One region of the Clostridium cylindrosporum DSM 605 genome, then DNA from elsewhere that is predicted to be linked to it. Evidence: a T-box and tRNA genes for the amino acid it is inferred to sense, from the RefSeq annotation. Region 1 holds a T-box; the other holds one or more tRNA genes.
The links. The T-box of region 1 lies ahead of metG (methionine--tRNA ligase). A T-box ahead of a tRNA ligase gene usually reads a tRNA of that ligase, here a tRNA-Met.
Positions count from the first base shown of each region.

Region 1 (7,757 bases):
CCTTCTATTATATATACGCTTTTTTTGGTATGTATTTTTTGATTCATAAAAATATCTGTAAATACAAAAAAATCCTTAACATATAAATTCTATAATAATATTAATTTCATAATTTTTGGATTCTATATTTGTAGATTTAACAAATCCAAATTCGGTACCTTTTGAGCATTTTCAACCCCACTTTAAACTATTCAAATTTACATAAAAGAAGGCCGCTGACATTTTCATGTAAGCGGCCTTAAATTTTTATATCTATCTTACTTGGCTTCCTGATGGAATATCCTTATTTATCATTGGAATTTCTAGTATTGAATCATCATCTGTTGATGCTGCAAGTATCATTCCATGTGATTCTATTCCACGTAGTTTTGCTGGCTTTAGGTTAGCTACTAGTATAACCTTTTTACCTATTATGTCCTCTGGTGCATAGTGCTTAGCTATTCCTGAAACTATTGTACGAGTTTCTCCTCCTAGTTCCACTGTTAGCTTAAGTAGCTTATCAGCTTTCTTTACCTTTTCGCACTCTAGTACCTTTACTACTCTAAGGTCTATCTTTGAGAAGTCATCTATTGTTATCTCTTCTTTTATAGGGATTATTTCTCTCTTTTCTACTCCTTGAGCCTTTAGCATTTCTTCTCTTATCTTGTCTAGTTCTTCTAGCTTCTTTTCTACGTCTATTCTTGGGAACATTACTTCTCCTCTTTCAATGCTTAGGTTAAAGTCTATATCCCCGAATACTTTTATGCTGTCTAGTGTAAGAATATTTTCTTCAAACTTGAACTGTGAGTTTATCTTAACTGCTGTGTCTGGAAGGAATGGTGATATAAGTGTGCTTATAAATCTTATAGCTTCAGTTAGGTTGTATAGTACACCCTTTAGTCTTTCACTATTTGCTTCATCCTTCGCTAGTACCCATGGTGCAGTTTCATCTATATACTTGTTCGCTCTAGCTACAAGCTTCATAACTGATTCAACAGCATCATTAACCTTTAAATTGTCCATGAACTTATCCACATTATTAACAGTTTCCTCTGCAAAACTCTTTAAAGCTTCATCAAATTCATCTTCAATAAGTCCCTTTGAGATATTACCATCAAAGTATTTTACTATCATTTGAAGTGTTCTTGAAACAAGGTTTCCAAGGTCATTTGCAAGGTCTGAGTTTGTTCTCTTTATGAAGTTTTCACTTGTGTATTGTCCGTCACTTCCAAATGATACTTCACGAAGTAGGTAGTATCTAACAGCGTCTACTGAGAAGTGCTCTGAAAGTAGAATTGGGTCTACTACATTACCCTTTGACTTTGACATTTTTCCACCGTCAACTAATAGCCAACCATGTCCATATACCTTTTTAGGTAGTGGCATGTCTAGTGCCATTAATAGAGATGGCCATATAATAGTATGGAATCTTATAATATCTTTTCCTACTATGTGAACATCTGCTGGCCAGAACTTTTCTAGCATTTCTTCATTTTCTGAACTATACCCAAGTGCTGTTATGTAGTTTGAAAGTGCATCTATCCAAACATATACAACGTGGTCAGTATCAAATGTTACAGGAATTCCCCAGTTAAATGTAGTTCTTGATACACATAAATCCTCAAGTCCTGGCTTTATGAAGTTGTTTATCATTTCGTTTTGTCTACTAACTGGTTCTATGAACCCTGGGTTTTCTTCTATATGCTTAAGTAGTCTATCTTGGTATTTAGATAGCTTAAAGAAGTATGCTTCTTCCTTAGCCTCTTCAACATCTCTTCCACAGTCTGGACATTTTCCATCTACTAATTGTGTTTCTGTGAAGAAAGTTTCACAAGGTGTACAATACTTTCCTTCATAATGCCCCTTGTATATATCACCTTGATCATAAAGTTTTTTGAATATCTTTTGAACTGCTGCTATATGATAATCATCAGTTGTTCTTATGAACTTGTCATTAGATATATTCATTACCTTCCAAAGGTCTTGAATACCAGCTACTATCTCGTCTACGTATTCCTTAGGAGTTACCCCTTTATCCTCTGCTTTTCTTTGAATCTTTTGACCATGCTCATCTGTTCCAGTTAAGAACATAACATCGTATCCTGCAAGTCTTTTGTATCTAGCAATTGCATCTGCAATAACTGTTGAATATGTATTTCCTATATGTAGTTTATCACTTGGATAATATATAGGAGTAGTAATGTAAAAAGGTTTCTTTGTCATTATTATTCCTCCATTCTATATAGGGTTTCCCCTAAAAGTTACTTAAAAATAAAAAAGCCCCACCCCTAGTATCCTAGGGGCGAAGCGCCGCGTTACCACCCTAATTCATCTTAATGACCTTAAGTGCTATAACGGTGCAACCGTTTTGACCTAAACTAAATTAGATTCAGCCAAAAAGCTCAGGAGCCATCTTCCTATAATACACATTCTATCGGCTTTCACCTAACCCGACTCTCTTGAAGATACACATTATAGTACTCTTTCCTTCGTAGCTATAAACAGAATTCTTAAATCAGTAGTAGTTTTACTCCAACGGATTCTTAGATGTCCTTATCCAGGAACTTAGCGTAGCTAAGTTATCGGATAAAAAGAATTCTCTTATCATTATGTTATATCAAAATGTAAATAGAGTCAATTACAACTCTAGCCTAATTTTCACTGTTACAAATAGCGAATTATTTTGAACAAATTCACTATAATATTCTTAATTGTCGAGCAAATTCCAACTGTTTCAACAGTATTTTCACTTTTTTACTGTATAAAGTCGATATACATATATATTTTTTACATTTTTAATCGAAAATTATTATAAACGCTTCTATTTTAGTCGATAACTAATTTTTTTGATTTATTTTTAATATTTATTTAAAGGGGGTAATACAAATGCTAAAAATTCAATTTAAAAGTTTAAGTAGACAAATGCTGTTAAGTATAATTCTACTGATAACTATAGTATGTTTAGGTATAGCTATAATTTCAAATATAATATCTAAAAATGCTATTATAAAAACAGTAAATACTGATCTACCTGAAATAGCAGATCAAGCTTCAAAAACTATAGAAGCTGAGATAAACCAACAACTTAAAGTATTAGAACTATTTTCTCTGAATCCTACTTTAGGTGATGAAAAGGCTCCTATAAACATTAAAATGGAGCTACTAAACAAAGAAAAAACTAGAAGTGGACATTTAGATATGGCTATAGTAGATGCTGCTGGTAATGGCATTAATACTAGTGGTGACACTTTTAATTCTAAGGGTCAAATAGGATATGAAAAGGCAATATCAGGTACACCTAACGTTTCTGATCCTTTAATTAGTAAAGCTAATGGTAAACTCATAGTTATATATTCTGTTCCTATAATAAAAAATGGTTCCTTAGTAGGGGTTTTACAATCAGTTAGAAGCGGTGATGCATTAAGTGCTTATACAAGTTCTATTAATCTCGGAAAAACAGGTAAAGCATATATTATAAGTAAGGATGGTACATTAATTGCAAGTGAAAATAAGGATCTTGTAATGTCTCAAAGCAATAACATAAAAAATTCTGAGAAGGATTCATCTCTAAAGGAAATTGCAGATATTGAAAAAGAAATGGTTTCAGGAAAAAAATCCGCTGCTAAATACAAGTCTAATGGAGTTGAACACTATATAGGTTATTCTCCTATAAAAAGTGCAGGTTGGTCACTTGGAATAGATGTTGAGTCAAGTGAGGTTCTAGCTTCAATTACTACACTAACAAAAAGTATAGTAGTTGTGTCCATTTTATTTATCATAATCGGTGCTGCAATTGCATATTTAATTTCAAAGTCTATTACAAAACCTATTAATAATTCTGTAAGTGAACTTGAGACTATTGCAAACGGAGACTTAACTGGAGAGATATCAGATAAGCTTCTTTCTAGAAAAGATGAAATAGGAAGTATGGTTAAGGCTATAAACACTATGAAGGAATCAATTTTACACATGTTACATGATGTAGAAGGCAGCTCATCAAGCATAGATCAACAAATAAACACTATCCATGGAATCTCCCAGGAATTAGCTTCATCAAGTGAAGATATAACTGTTGCAACAAATGATGTTGCTAAGGGAAATACAGAACAAGCAGGTGATCTTGTTGACATAACCTCTATAATTGAAGACTTTAGCAATAAACTAAGTGATATGATCGACCTTATAAAAAATGTTGATACTAGTACCGTAGATATTAAAAATATGGCCGATAATAGTAGTATAGACATGGATAATCTCGTAATATCTATAAAAAATGTTAATGAGGTATTTAGGGACCTCATTATAAAAACGAAAAACGTCGAAGAAAACATTCTAAAAATTAACACAATCACTAATCTAATAAATCAAATTTCAGATCAAACTAACTTATTAGCACTTAACGCAGCAATCGAAGCAGCAAGAGCTGGAGAAGCTGGTAGAGGATTTTCAGTGGTAGCCGACGAAATAAGGAAGCTAGCTGAACAAAGTAAAACCTCATCGGTTAATATTTCAAGCTTAATCGAACAAATTTCCACAGATACAGAGCGTATGGCAAATGCTACTGATATAGTAAATACAGAACTTAGCGCTCAGGAAGAGAATATATACACAGCTATAGAATCCTTTAAGACTATTACACAGGCTGTAGACGATATTACTCCTAAAATGCATGAAGCTAACAAATCAATAGCGCACTTAAACGAAAGTAAAGAAGTAATTCTATCTAAGGTAGAAGGCGCATCTGCAATTGCTGAGGAAGTATCAGCATCCTCTGAGGAAATAGCAGCTTCTACTGCGGACATGGGTACATCAGCTAAAAATATTGAAGATTCACTTGCATTATTATCAGATATGAGCCAAAAATTAATGAACAATGTAACAAAATTTAAGATTAATTAATTATAATAGGTCTTTTTCAGGATACCTTTGTTATAGTATTTGAAGTTTTTACATACTAGTCCTACTTTGTATTATGTTTTGAAGATTTACGATATTATTAATATTTTTTTAAAATATTTATTTGGGGGTAATGTTATGAAACTAGTACAATTTAAAAGCCTAAAGCAACAAATGCTAGTAAGCATAATAATGCTAATAGTATTGATATGTTTAGGACTATCTTTAATATCAATTATAGTTTCCAAACAATCTATAATAAAAACTGCAAATAAAACATTACCAGAAGTAGCTAAGCAAGCAGCTTCTACGGTAGAAAGTGGAATTCAAGAGGAACTTAAAGTACTTGAATTACTTGCAACAAACCCTATTCTAAGCGATGAAAAGATAGCAATAGAGCAAAAAATGCAAGTACTAAAGGAAGAAGTAAAAAGAAGTAATCATATAGATATGACCTTAGTTGATGTAAATGGAAATGCCTTAAATACATCTGGAAATAAGTTTAACATCAAGGAACAGGAGCATTTTAAAAAGGCCCTAGGCGGAGTCAGTAACGTATCTAATCCTATGATTAGTAAGAACAATGGAAAGTTAATAGTTCTTTATGATGTTCCAATAAAAAAGAATGGTAATGTAATTGGAGTTATTAATGCTGTAAGAAGTGGTGATGAACTTAGTAGTTACACAAAGCCTATAAAACTAGGTGTAACAGGACAAACCTATATGCTAAGTACTGAGGGAACACTGATTGCAGACAATAACTCAGAGCTTGTTTTATCCCAAAATAATAACATTAAAAACCTAGAAAAAGACCCATCTCTTAATGATGTTGTAGACATAGAAAAGAAAATGATTGCAGGAGAAACTGGCGTAGGCAGATTCGTAAAAAATGGCATTGAAGAATATGTTGGGTATGCCCCTATCAAAACCGCTGGATGGTCTATTGCAACAGTTATTGAGTCAAGTGAACTACTTGGTGAGTTAAACAAACTAAACATAAGTATAGGTATAGTGTCTATAATCTTCTTAGCACTTGGTACACTACTTGCTTATGTTATATCAAGTTCTATTTCAAAACCTATAAACGCATCTGTTAATGAACTATCACTTATAGCAGATGGTGACTTAACAGGAACTATTCCTGATAAGCTTCTTAATAGAAAAGATGAAATAGGAAAAATGGTTAAGGCAATTGATACTATGAAACACTCTATTCTATCAATGCTTGATGATATAAAAATAAGTTCTATTAACATTAATGACCAAACTGAGCAGCTACACATTGTATCTAAGGAACTTATGGCTTCAAGCGAAAATATCAGTATTGCAACTAGTGACGTAGCTAAAGGCAATACTGAACAAGCTGGTGATTTAATCGACATAACACAAATTGTTGAAGCATTTAGTTCAAAGCTTGATGAAATGACTACTTTAATAAAGGATGTAGACAAAAACACAACAAACATAAAGGATATGGCTGATAGTAGCAGCGTAGACATGGATAACGTTGTTAACTCAGTTAAAAATGTTAATGAGGCATTTAAGGATCTTATTAATAAAACACAAAATGTTGAAATTAATGTAGTAAAAATAAATGAAATAACAAACCTTATAAACAGCATCTCTGAGCAAACCAACCTACTTGCCCTTAATGCAGCAATCGAAGCTGCTAGAGCCGGTGAATCAGGCAGAGGCTTCTCAGTGGTTGCAGATGAAATAAGAAAACTTGCAGAACAAAGCAAGGCTTCATCAATTAATATCTCTAAAATAGTAATGGAAATATCTAAGGACACAGACCTTATGGTTAAAACTACAAACACGGTTAATGAAGAAATAAACACCCAAGAAGGTAGCATAAGTACAGCCATAAAGTCCTTTGAACTAATTACAGACGCTGTAAAGGAGATAACCCCTAAGATGGATGCTGCAACATCATCTGTTATTGAATTAAACGTAAGTAAGGAAACAATCCTAGAAAAGGTAGAAGGCGCATCAGGAATCGCACAGGAAGTATCAGCCTCATCTGAGGAAATTGCTGCTTCAACTGGAGAAATGGGACAATCAGCTAAAAACATTGCTGACTCATTAAATAACTTAACAGATTCAAGTCAAAAACTTATGGATAATGTGAATAGATTTAAGATGTAATAGAAAATCCCTAGTTGATGTATTCAGCTAGGGTTTTTTATGTGAGGTTAGGTGTCTTGCAAGGATGTGTTGTCTCCGCCTAATCCGACGAGACCTTCAAACAGATCTTCTAATATGTATAAATCTTCTTAAACTAAGTGCGGCGCAAACTCGCTTCGCTCAAACATGCTTCCTTACTAAGTTTAATAACATTTATACATATAAGAATCTCTAGTTTTTGGCTCTATTGTTTTAGTCGCAGACAACACATCCTTGCAAAGAAACTTTCCCCACATAACAAAACACTTGCTTTAATCACAATAAGAGATATTAGGGGGATTGGAATCTTTTATATATCTATATTTTGATGAAGTTATCGATTAAAGTATTCGTTCTTGACTATTACTTTATGTTTTTATTTTAATAGAGTAATTTTATGAACAAGTGAAGTTCTTGTTAAATTATCATTATATTTACGCCTCTGCTATGACACTGAAAAATAATAATCTCTTTTAATCACTTTTCATAACCCTACACACAGTTAAAATAATAGCTCCTATCATAGCTACTAAATATATACTTCTAGATGCAAGTCCCATTGGATATAATGCTCCCAAAAGTATTAATAAAACCCCTAAATATGATCCATAGTCAAGGAATTTATTTTTCATATAATATTTCCTCCCCTATCTATTTTCATTCATATACATATTATACTAAAACCCTCTCTCAAAAGTGAAATTAAACATTGTTAT
Region 1 is NZ_LFVU01000004.1:189,424-197,180, forward strand. Features, by position in the region: gene metG (methionine--tRNA ligase) at 253-2,202, opposite strand; T-box leader at 2,275-2,481, opposite strand; gene CLCY_RS03020 (methyl-accepting chemotaxis protein) at 2,866-4,878, shown strand; gene CLCY_RS03025 (methyl-accepting chemotaxis protein) at 5,014-7,023, shown strand; gene CLCY_RS13725 (hypothetical protein) at 7,515-7,673, opposite strand.

Region 2 (7,757 bases), on a different contig from region 1:
AGCTTATATATACCACCTTGTACCAAAAATAGAAAATATAACTTTAATGATTTAGTTTCTGTTATGAAAACCCTTAGAAGTGAAGAGGGTTGTCCATGGGATAGGGAGCAAACTCACAAAAGTCTTGAGAGATACCTTGTAGAGGAGTGTTATGAGGTTCTAGATGCTATAAGAAAGGATGATATAGATAATTTATCCGAGGAGCTTGGAGATGTATTACTTCAAGTTGTTTTTCACAGTGAGATAGCGAGAGAATACGACGGATTTAATATAAGAGATGTTGTCCATGGTATAACTAAAAAAATGATTGACAGACATACCCATATATTTGGAGAGGACAAATGCGAAACTTCAGGTGAAGTATTATCTAATTGGGATAAGATAAAAATGAAAGAGAAAAGCCAAGAAACTTATACACAAGTTTTAAAGGATATACCTTTAAGTTTCCCATCTTTAATGAGGGCACTAAAACTACAAGAAAAAGTTAAAAAAGTTGGCTTTGAATTCCCACATATAGAGGATACAATATCAAAGATTCAAGAGGAATTTGAAGAAGTATTAAAAGCCCATAAAAATGGTAATAATAAAGAATTGGAAGAAGAAATTGGGGATTTACTATTTTCAGTTGTTAATTTTTCGCGTTTTTTAAGCATAAATCCTGAAATTTGCTTGACAAACACCATAGAAAAGTTTATAAAAAGATTTGAGTATATTGAAAACAAGGTCTTAGAAAGTGGTAAAACTCTTAATGAGGCAACACTAGGTGAAATGGATAGACTTTGGAATGAAGCCAAGGGCATTAAAGAAGGAATTTAAAAGTTTTTTATTGTGTCAAGAAGGAATATATCTATTTTTGGAGAATAATTTACGATAGTGTACTTGGTAATTGACTAAGGAGGGAAAAATAGTGAATAAAGCAGATCTAGTAACATCAATGGCTAACAAAAGTGGTCTAACAAAGAAGGATGCAGAGAAGGCTCTTAAATCTTTTATCGAAAGTATAGAGGAAGCTCTAACTTCAGGTGACAAGGTTCAACTAGTTGGATTCGGTACTTTTGAAGTTAAGGAAAGAGCAGAAAGAAAGGGAAGAAACCCTAAGACTAAGGAAGAGATAACTATTCCAGCTTCAAAGGTTCCAGCTTTTAAGGCAGGAAAAGAGCTTAAGGAAAAAGTAAACAACTAATTATAAAATCAGGTCATTGGCCTGATTTTTTTATACTTTTTATATAATTTATAGAAAGGATGATGAATCATGAGGCTTGATAAGTTTTTAAAGGTATCTAGAATTATAAAAAGAAGAACAGTAGCTAAGGAAGTTTGTGATACTGGAAGAGTTCTTGTTAATGGTAAGGCAGCGAAGGCTGGTACTTCTCTTAAGATATCTGATATTATTGAAATTGGATACGCAAGGGGAAGTATAAAAGCAGAGGTTATAGACCTTAAGGATCATGTGACAAAGGATGGAGCGAGAGACCTTTATAGAATAATAAGTGGTAGTGAAATAGAATAGTTAGAAATAATGCCCTAGAATTTAGTATATGTTAAATTCTAGGGCATTTTACTATCTATAGTTAATTTATACACAGATTGTGGATAAGTCTGTGGAAAGAATGTGGGAATTTTGTGGTTTACTGTTAATATATCTAAAAAGTAATAATTTATTATTTAATTTCATATTATTTAGAGAATAGGAGGGATAGTATGGAAGGTGAAAAAAATATAAATAGATTCGATAAGCATAGCATAAAGTTAGATGCTAGAAAAAAGCTTGAACTTACAGGAGTTGTTGAAGTTATAAGCTTTAGTGAAGAAAGTGTAACACTTGAAACCTGTATGGGTGGGCTTTTAATAAAAGGGAGTAATATGAAGGTTAGTGTGCTAAATGTGGAAAATGGGGATATGTGCATAGATGGTTTTATAAATTCTTTAGCATATGTATCAAAGGATAAAACGAAAAAAGAGAGCATCTTAAAAAAGATGTTTAAATAACCCTGGAGGTTTTTTATGATATTAAGCATAGAAACTCAGTTAGGATACTTTTTTTCCACAATTATAGCAGGAGTATTAGTAGGAGTAATGTTTGATATATACAGAATTATTCGAGGAATAAGTCCGCCAAATAAGATAATGGCTGCATTTTCAGACATACTATTTTGGATACTTCAATCAATAGTAGTGTTTGTATTTTTAATGGCTACAAATAATGGGGAACTGAGATACTATACTTTTGTAGGAATAATAGTGGGACTTTTATTTTATTTTAAGTTTATATCAAAAATATTTAAGATTATCTTAATAAGAATTTTACTTATTATATCTAATGTATTTAGTATAATAAAAAATGTATTATTGATACCATTTAAATTACTTGGTCATGCTTTTAGTTTTTTATGGGTTAACATTAAGGTGGCAAGTGGCGACATACATAAAAGAAGGATAGAAAATAAGGCCCATATTGATACTACTGAAAAAGATATGCAAAAGAAGGAAAAAAGCGCCCTTAAGAAGAATAAAAAAGAGAGAAGATTCCTGAATAAGAATAGACAGGAAAAGATTAAGAAATAAGGAAACTACATAAAAGGGCTTGAATACAATTTATGAAGAAGGGGATTAAAGTGAAGAAAAGAAAGAAAAAGGGATTTAAGTTATTTTGGCTAGTTGTAATTATTTTCTTTGGAGTATTACTTACAAAACAGCAAAGTATTATTAATAGATTAAGCAATGATTATGAATCATATGAGAAACAAAAACAAAATCTCAAAGTACAAAATCAGCAACTAAAGGAGAGACTTGCAAAATCCAAATCAGAAGACTATAGTGAAATTTTAGCTAGGGAAAAGCTTGGTATGATCAAAGAAGGAGAGATTCTTTTTATAGATCAAAATAAGGCTAAATAAAACCCTAATATAAATTGACTAGGTGTTTAAATTCGGATATAATTAAAATCAATTATAACAGTTAAGGGAGGAAGTTTTTTAGTATGACCCTACAGGTTGGAAGCATTTTAGAAGGCACAGTGGTGAACATTACAAACTTCGGAGCATTCGTTGAAGTAGGTGGAAAAACAGGTCTTGTTCATATCTCAGAAATCTCTAATGCTTATATAAAAGATATAAAGAAGCACCTTAAGGAGCAAGATAAAGTTAAGGTGAAGGTTATCGGTGTAGATGACAATGGAAGAATGAGTTTATCAATTAGACAGGTACCAGCTGATAAAGTTAGTCAAAAGCCTGTTGAAATCGACTGGGATAAAGAAAAAAGAAAGACTTCATCACTTTCATTTGAAGATATGATGTCTAAGTTTACTAAGGAAAGCGAAGAGAAGATGCAAGATCTTAAAAGAGGACAAGATTCAAAAAGAAAAGGCGGATATTCAAAAAGGTAACATAAGGCATATTATATGCCTTTTTTTATTTGTAAAAAGTCATCTAAACCCTTGCTACAAGCCCTTTTGAAAAAAAATTAAAAAAAGTTTTGAAAAAGTGTTGACTATTTTTTAAAGACGTTATATAATTAATCATGTCAGCGAGAGACATTAACGAAAGCGAGAAACACTGAAAGGTGATAAGTCGCTAAAGTAACTCGCCGGAGTGGCGGAACAGGCAGACGCACAGGACTTAAAATCCTGCGGTCCTCATCGACCGTACCGGTTCGACCCCGGTCTCCGGCACCACTTTAATATCGCGGGATGGAGCAGTTGGTAGCTCGTCGGGCTCATAACCCGAAGGTCAGAGGTTCGAGTCCTCTTCCCGCAACCAACTTTATAACGTGGCTGCGTAGCTCAGCTGGCCAGAGCATTCGGTTCATACCCGAAGGGTCGGGGGTTCGACTCCCTCCGCCGCCACCAAAAAGCACTGATTAATCAGTGCTTTTTTTATTTTTTGATTATCTATATTCTATGAATCATTTCTAAAATATATTCGGATTAAATTCATTTACAATTCACGGTTTTTTCCTAGCATAACTAAAAATATTATATCAATAAAGAATTTTTTTAGTCGAAGTGTATATTCTCATAATAAAAAACATTTACTTTATGTCAGAAAGTTTTTCAAGTCTAGGGAGTTTTAATGACAAAATAATGGACACCTTATTGATAAAATGAAATCACGATTAAAGAGATTTGAGATATATGTGTATGGAATAAATGAGGGGGTTACGAGAATGTACAAGGAAGAGTTAATGACATACAAAAGGGTTACCACAAAATTATCTAGAGAAAAAGGTATTGTTGGGGAATTAATATCAGTTAACGCGTTGCTTTTTTATACATGTGCTTTTTTTGCATCAAGGGTTATAATGTTGAAAATGTTTATGCCATTTGGACTAGCTTTCTTTATATCAGCCTATGGGCTCTTAGGAATTAGAGCAGCAGTAGCGACGGGATTTATTACTGCTATTGGATATATAAGCACGTTTAACGGTTATTTAGGGTTTTCCCACGCTGTTTCCTTAATGCTTATAATGGCAATAGGACTTATGATTAAGAAAGATGATAAGTTTAATATATTTAGAATAAGTGCCTGCACCTTCATTATAAATTCATTAGTTAATATATTTGTATATTATAAATTTATTTCAGGAAGTATGATTCCATATGATATACTTATAACTTTGTTTGAAAGTGTTATAGTAGTTGCTTTTGGGTTTATATTCTCATATGGTGTTCCAGTATGTTTTTTTAAAAAGAATAAAAAAGAACTTACTACTGAAGAGTTAGTATGTATGGCACTTATTATTGCCATTGCAGTTGCAGGAACATTTGATATAAGTTATATGGGATTATCCTTGAAAAATATTGTAGCATTTACACTTGCATTAACATGTGGATTTCTAGAAGGGGCAACACTTGGAGCCGCCATGGGTATAACCCTTGGACTTGTATCAGGAATAGCTGATACTACTATGCCATTTACAATAGGTGTATTTGGCTTTTGTGGATTAATCGCAGGAGTTTTTAAGGACTTTGGAAAAATACTTGCATCTGTAGCATTTATACTTTCTGCTGCTATACTATCATTTTATACATCTACATTTGCAGATATGCAGCCGCTATTAATAGATTCTGTTGTAGGTACCGTAATTTTTCTAATATCTCCAAAAAGAAAATTAGAAAAATTAGTTGTATTTAATAATAAAGTAGAATATGAAAAAGCTGAAACTCGGAGTGATTTATATCTCCAGAGGGTAAATGATGTTATGGCATCAAGACTTAGTATGGTATCAGGAGCCCTTGGAGGACTTTCGAATGTGTTAGAACAAAGCTTTACTAATCAACTTTCTAATAAAACAGACATAAATGCTATGGTAGAACAATTAGCAGATAAAGTTTGTTTTACATGTGAAAATAGAAATACATGCTGGGATAGTGAGATATATCATACAAGTAATTCATTTATACAGCTTTTAAGCAAAGTTGAGAAAAGAGGAAAGATTTCTGTTCAAGATATTCCAGACTCTCTTCAGAAAAAATGTTTAAGACCACATGAGCTAACAAGACAAACAAATAATGTATTTGAGGTTTTTAGAATAAACAGTAGGTGGAGAAATAAGCTTGCGAATTCTCGTATGGTACTAGCGGAACAAATAAGGGGTGTATCCTCTGTAGTAAATACTATGGTTGAAGAAGCAACTAATGTAATAGAGATTAAAAATGAAAAGGAAATAGATATTGAGGATGCATTAAGGTCAGAGGGTCTAAAGTTTAGTGAGGTTTTTGCAGTTAAAAGCCAAAAGGGACGTTTTGAGGTAATAGTTTATATAGATGCAAATGATGGAAATGATGTTAATGTTTGTAACTATACCTCGGTTATCAGTAAAGTTTTAGATAGAAGATTATGTACATCTAATCTTTCAGGGGCAATGGTAGATAATAATATACATCAAATAAAATTAGTTGAAGAGGAAAAATACACTGTTAAAACAGCAATTGCAAAATTATCTAGAGATGAGGTTTCAGGAGATAGTTATACATTTGGGGATATAGGAAGTGGAAGGTATCTTGTAGGACTTAGTGACGGAATGGGAAGTGGAGCTATAGCATCTAATGAAAGTAAAGCGACAATTTCACTTCTGGAAAAATTTATGGAGGCGGGTTTTGATAGAGATACTGCTATAAAGGCAATAAACTCAGTATTAATACTTGGTGATAGTGATGAAAGATTTGCAACAATAGATATGGCTATTTTAGACTTATATAACGGAATAGGTGAGTTTGTAAAAATAGGGGCAGCGCCTACATATATTAAAACATCAAGAGGAGTTGAAGTTTTAAAAAGTTCAAGTATACCTGTTGGAATTTTAGACAATGTTGATTTTGAAACAAACATTTTAGAAGTTAGAAATGGAGATATGATAATTATGGTTTCAGATGGGGTTTCTGATGCTAAGGAGGATATGAAAAATGATTGGGTTACCAAGGCTTTATCAGAATATGATAGTGGGAATCCAAAGGATGTAGCTGATTATATTCTAAAGAAAGCCAAATCCTACGTTAATGAATATGACGCAGATGATATGACTGTTATAGTAAGTAAGGTTTGGAAGGTAATATAGCGAAATAAAACACAGAGATATTAAGGTATAATACGTAATATCTCTGTGTTTTTTAATTTGTTAAATTATATATTGAGTTTTTACGTGAAAAACTCTATTATAATAATGTAACTACTAAAGGAATAAGTGGTGATAAAAATGTTATGTAAGGTAAAGAATACTATAGAAATTAACAATATGATAAGCCATGGCGATAATATAGTAGTTGGATTTTCAGGTGGACCAGATTCACTAAGTCTACTTCATATATTATTAAGCTTAAAGGATGAATATAATTTATCAATCCATGCGGCTCATGTTAATCATATGATAAGGGGAGAAGAAGCAACTCGTGATGAGGAGTTTTCAAGGTTATTCAGTAGGGAAAATAACATTACCTTTCATCTTCTAAGGGTAGATGTAAATTCCTTAGCTAAGAAAAATAAAATATCATCTGAAGAGGCAGGGCGAAAGGTTCGCTATGAATTTTTTAATGATATTTTAGATTCGATTGGAGGAGGGAAAATAGCCCTAGCTCACAATTTAAATGATAACGCTGAAACTATTATTATGAGAATCCTAAGAGGAACTTCTATATCTGGAATGGGAGGTATATCTCCAGTTCGTGAAAATATTATAAGACCTATTATAAATTGCAGGAGAGAAGAAATAGAGAAGTACTGCATAGATAATAATTTAAATCCAGTTATAGATAGTACTAATTTAGAGGAAATATATACGAGAAATAAAATAAGACTTAAGGTTATTCCATATATAAAAGAAAACTTTAATAAGAATATTTTAGAGAATTTACATGCTAATTCTCACATAGCAAGAGACGAAGAAGATATGATAACTTCCTTAGCTAGAGAAATGGTTAAGAATATAAAAAGAGAAAATGGATATAGCTTAGAAGAATTTAATAAACTGCATATAGCAATGAAAAGAAGAGTTTTAAGGTGCATTATTGAATCTACATTTAAAAGTCTTAAGGGGATAGAGTCAAAGCATATAGATCTAATCATAAATCTAATTAATAAAGGAGAATCTGGAAAGAAACTAGATATTAAAAAGGGATTAGTTTTAAGAATTAATTATGGAGTCTTTAATATTATACTTGAGGAAAAAAAATCAAAAGAAGTTGACTTTATAAGTCATAACATTTTGAAAGGAAGAATAATTATTAATGGTTACTCTATAGATTCTTCTATAATTAATAGAGA
Region 2 is NZ_LFVU01000024.1:9,054-16,810, reverse strand. Features, by position in the region: gene yabN (bifunctional methyltransferase/pyrophosphohydrolase YabN) at 1-816, shown strand, start outside; gene CLCY_RS05655 (HU family DNA-binding protein) at 908-1,183, shown strand; gene CLCY_RS05650 (RNA-binding S4 domain-containing protein) at 1,253-1,510, shown strand; gene yabP (sporulation protein YabP) at 1,702-1,989, shown strand; gene yabQ (spore cortex biosynthesis protein YabQ) at 2,005-2,565, shown strand; gene CLCY_RS05635 (FtsB family cell division protein) at 2,616-2,897, shown strand; gene CLCY_RS05630 (S1 domain-containing RNA-binding protein) at 2,981-3,385, shown strand; tRNA gene CLCY_RS05625 (tRNA-Leu) at 3,585-3,673, shown strand; tRNA gene CLCY_RS05620 (tRNA-Met) at 3,683-3,758, shown strand; tRNA gene CLCY_RS05615 (tRNA-Met) at 3,771-3,847, shown strand; gene spoIIE (stage II sporulation protein E) at 4,165-6,555, shown strand; gene tilS (tRNA lysidine(34) synthetase TilS) at 6,694-7,757, shown strand, end outside.
Region 2: it has a tRNA-Met gene. The T-box ahead of metG (methionine--tRNA ligase) is inferred to sense a tRNA for this amino acid. The anticodon was not compared.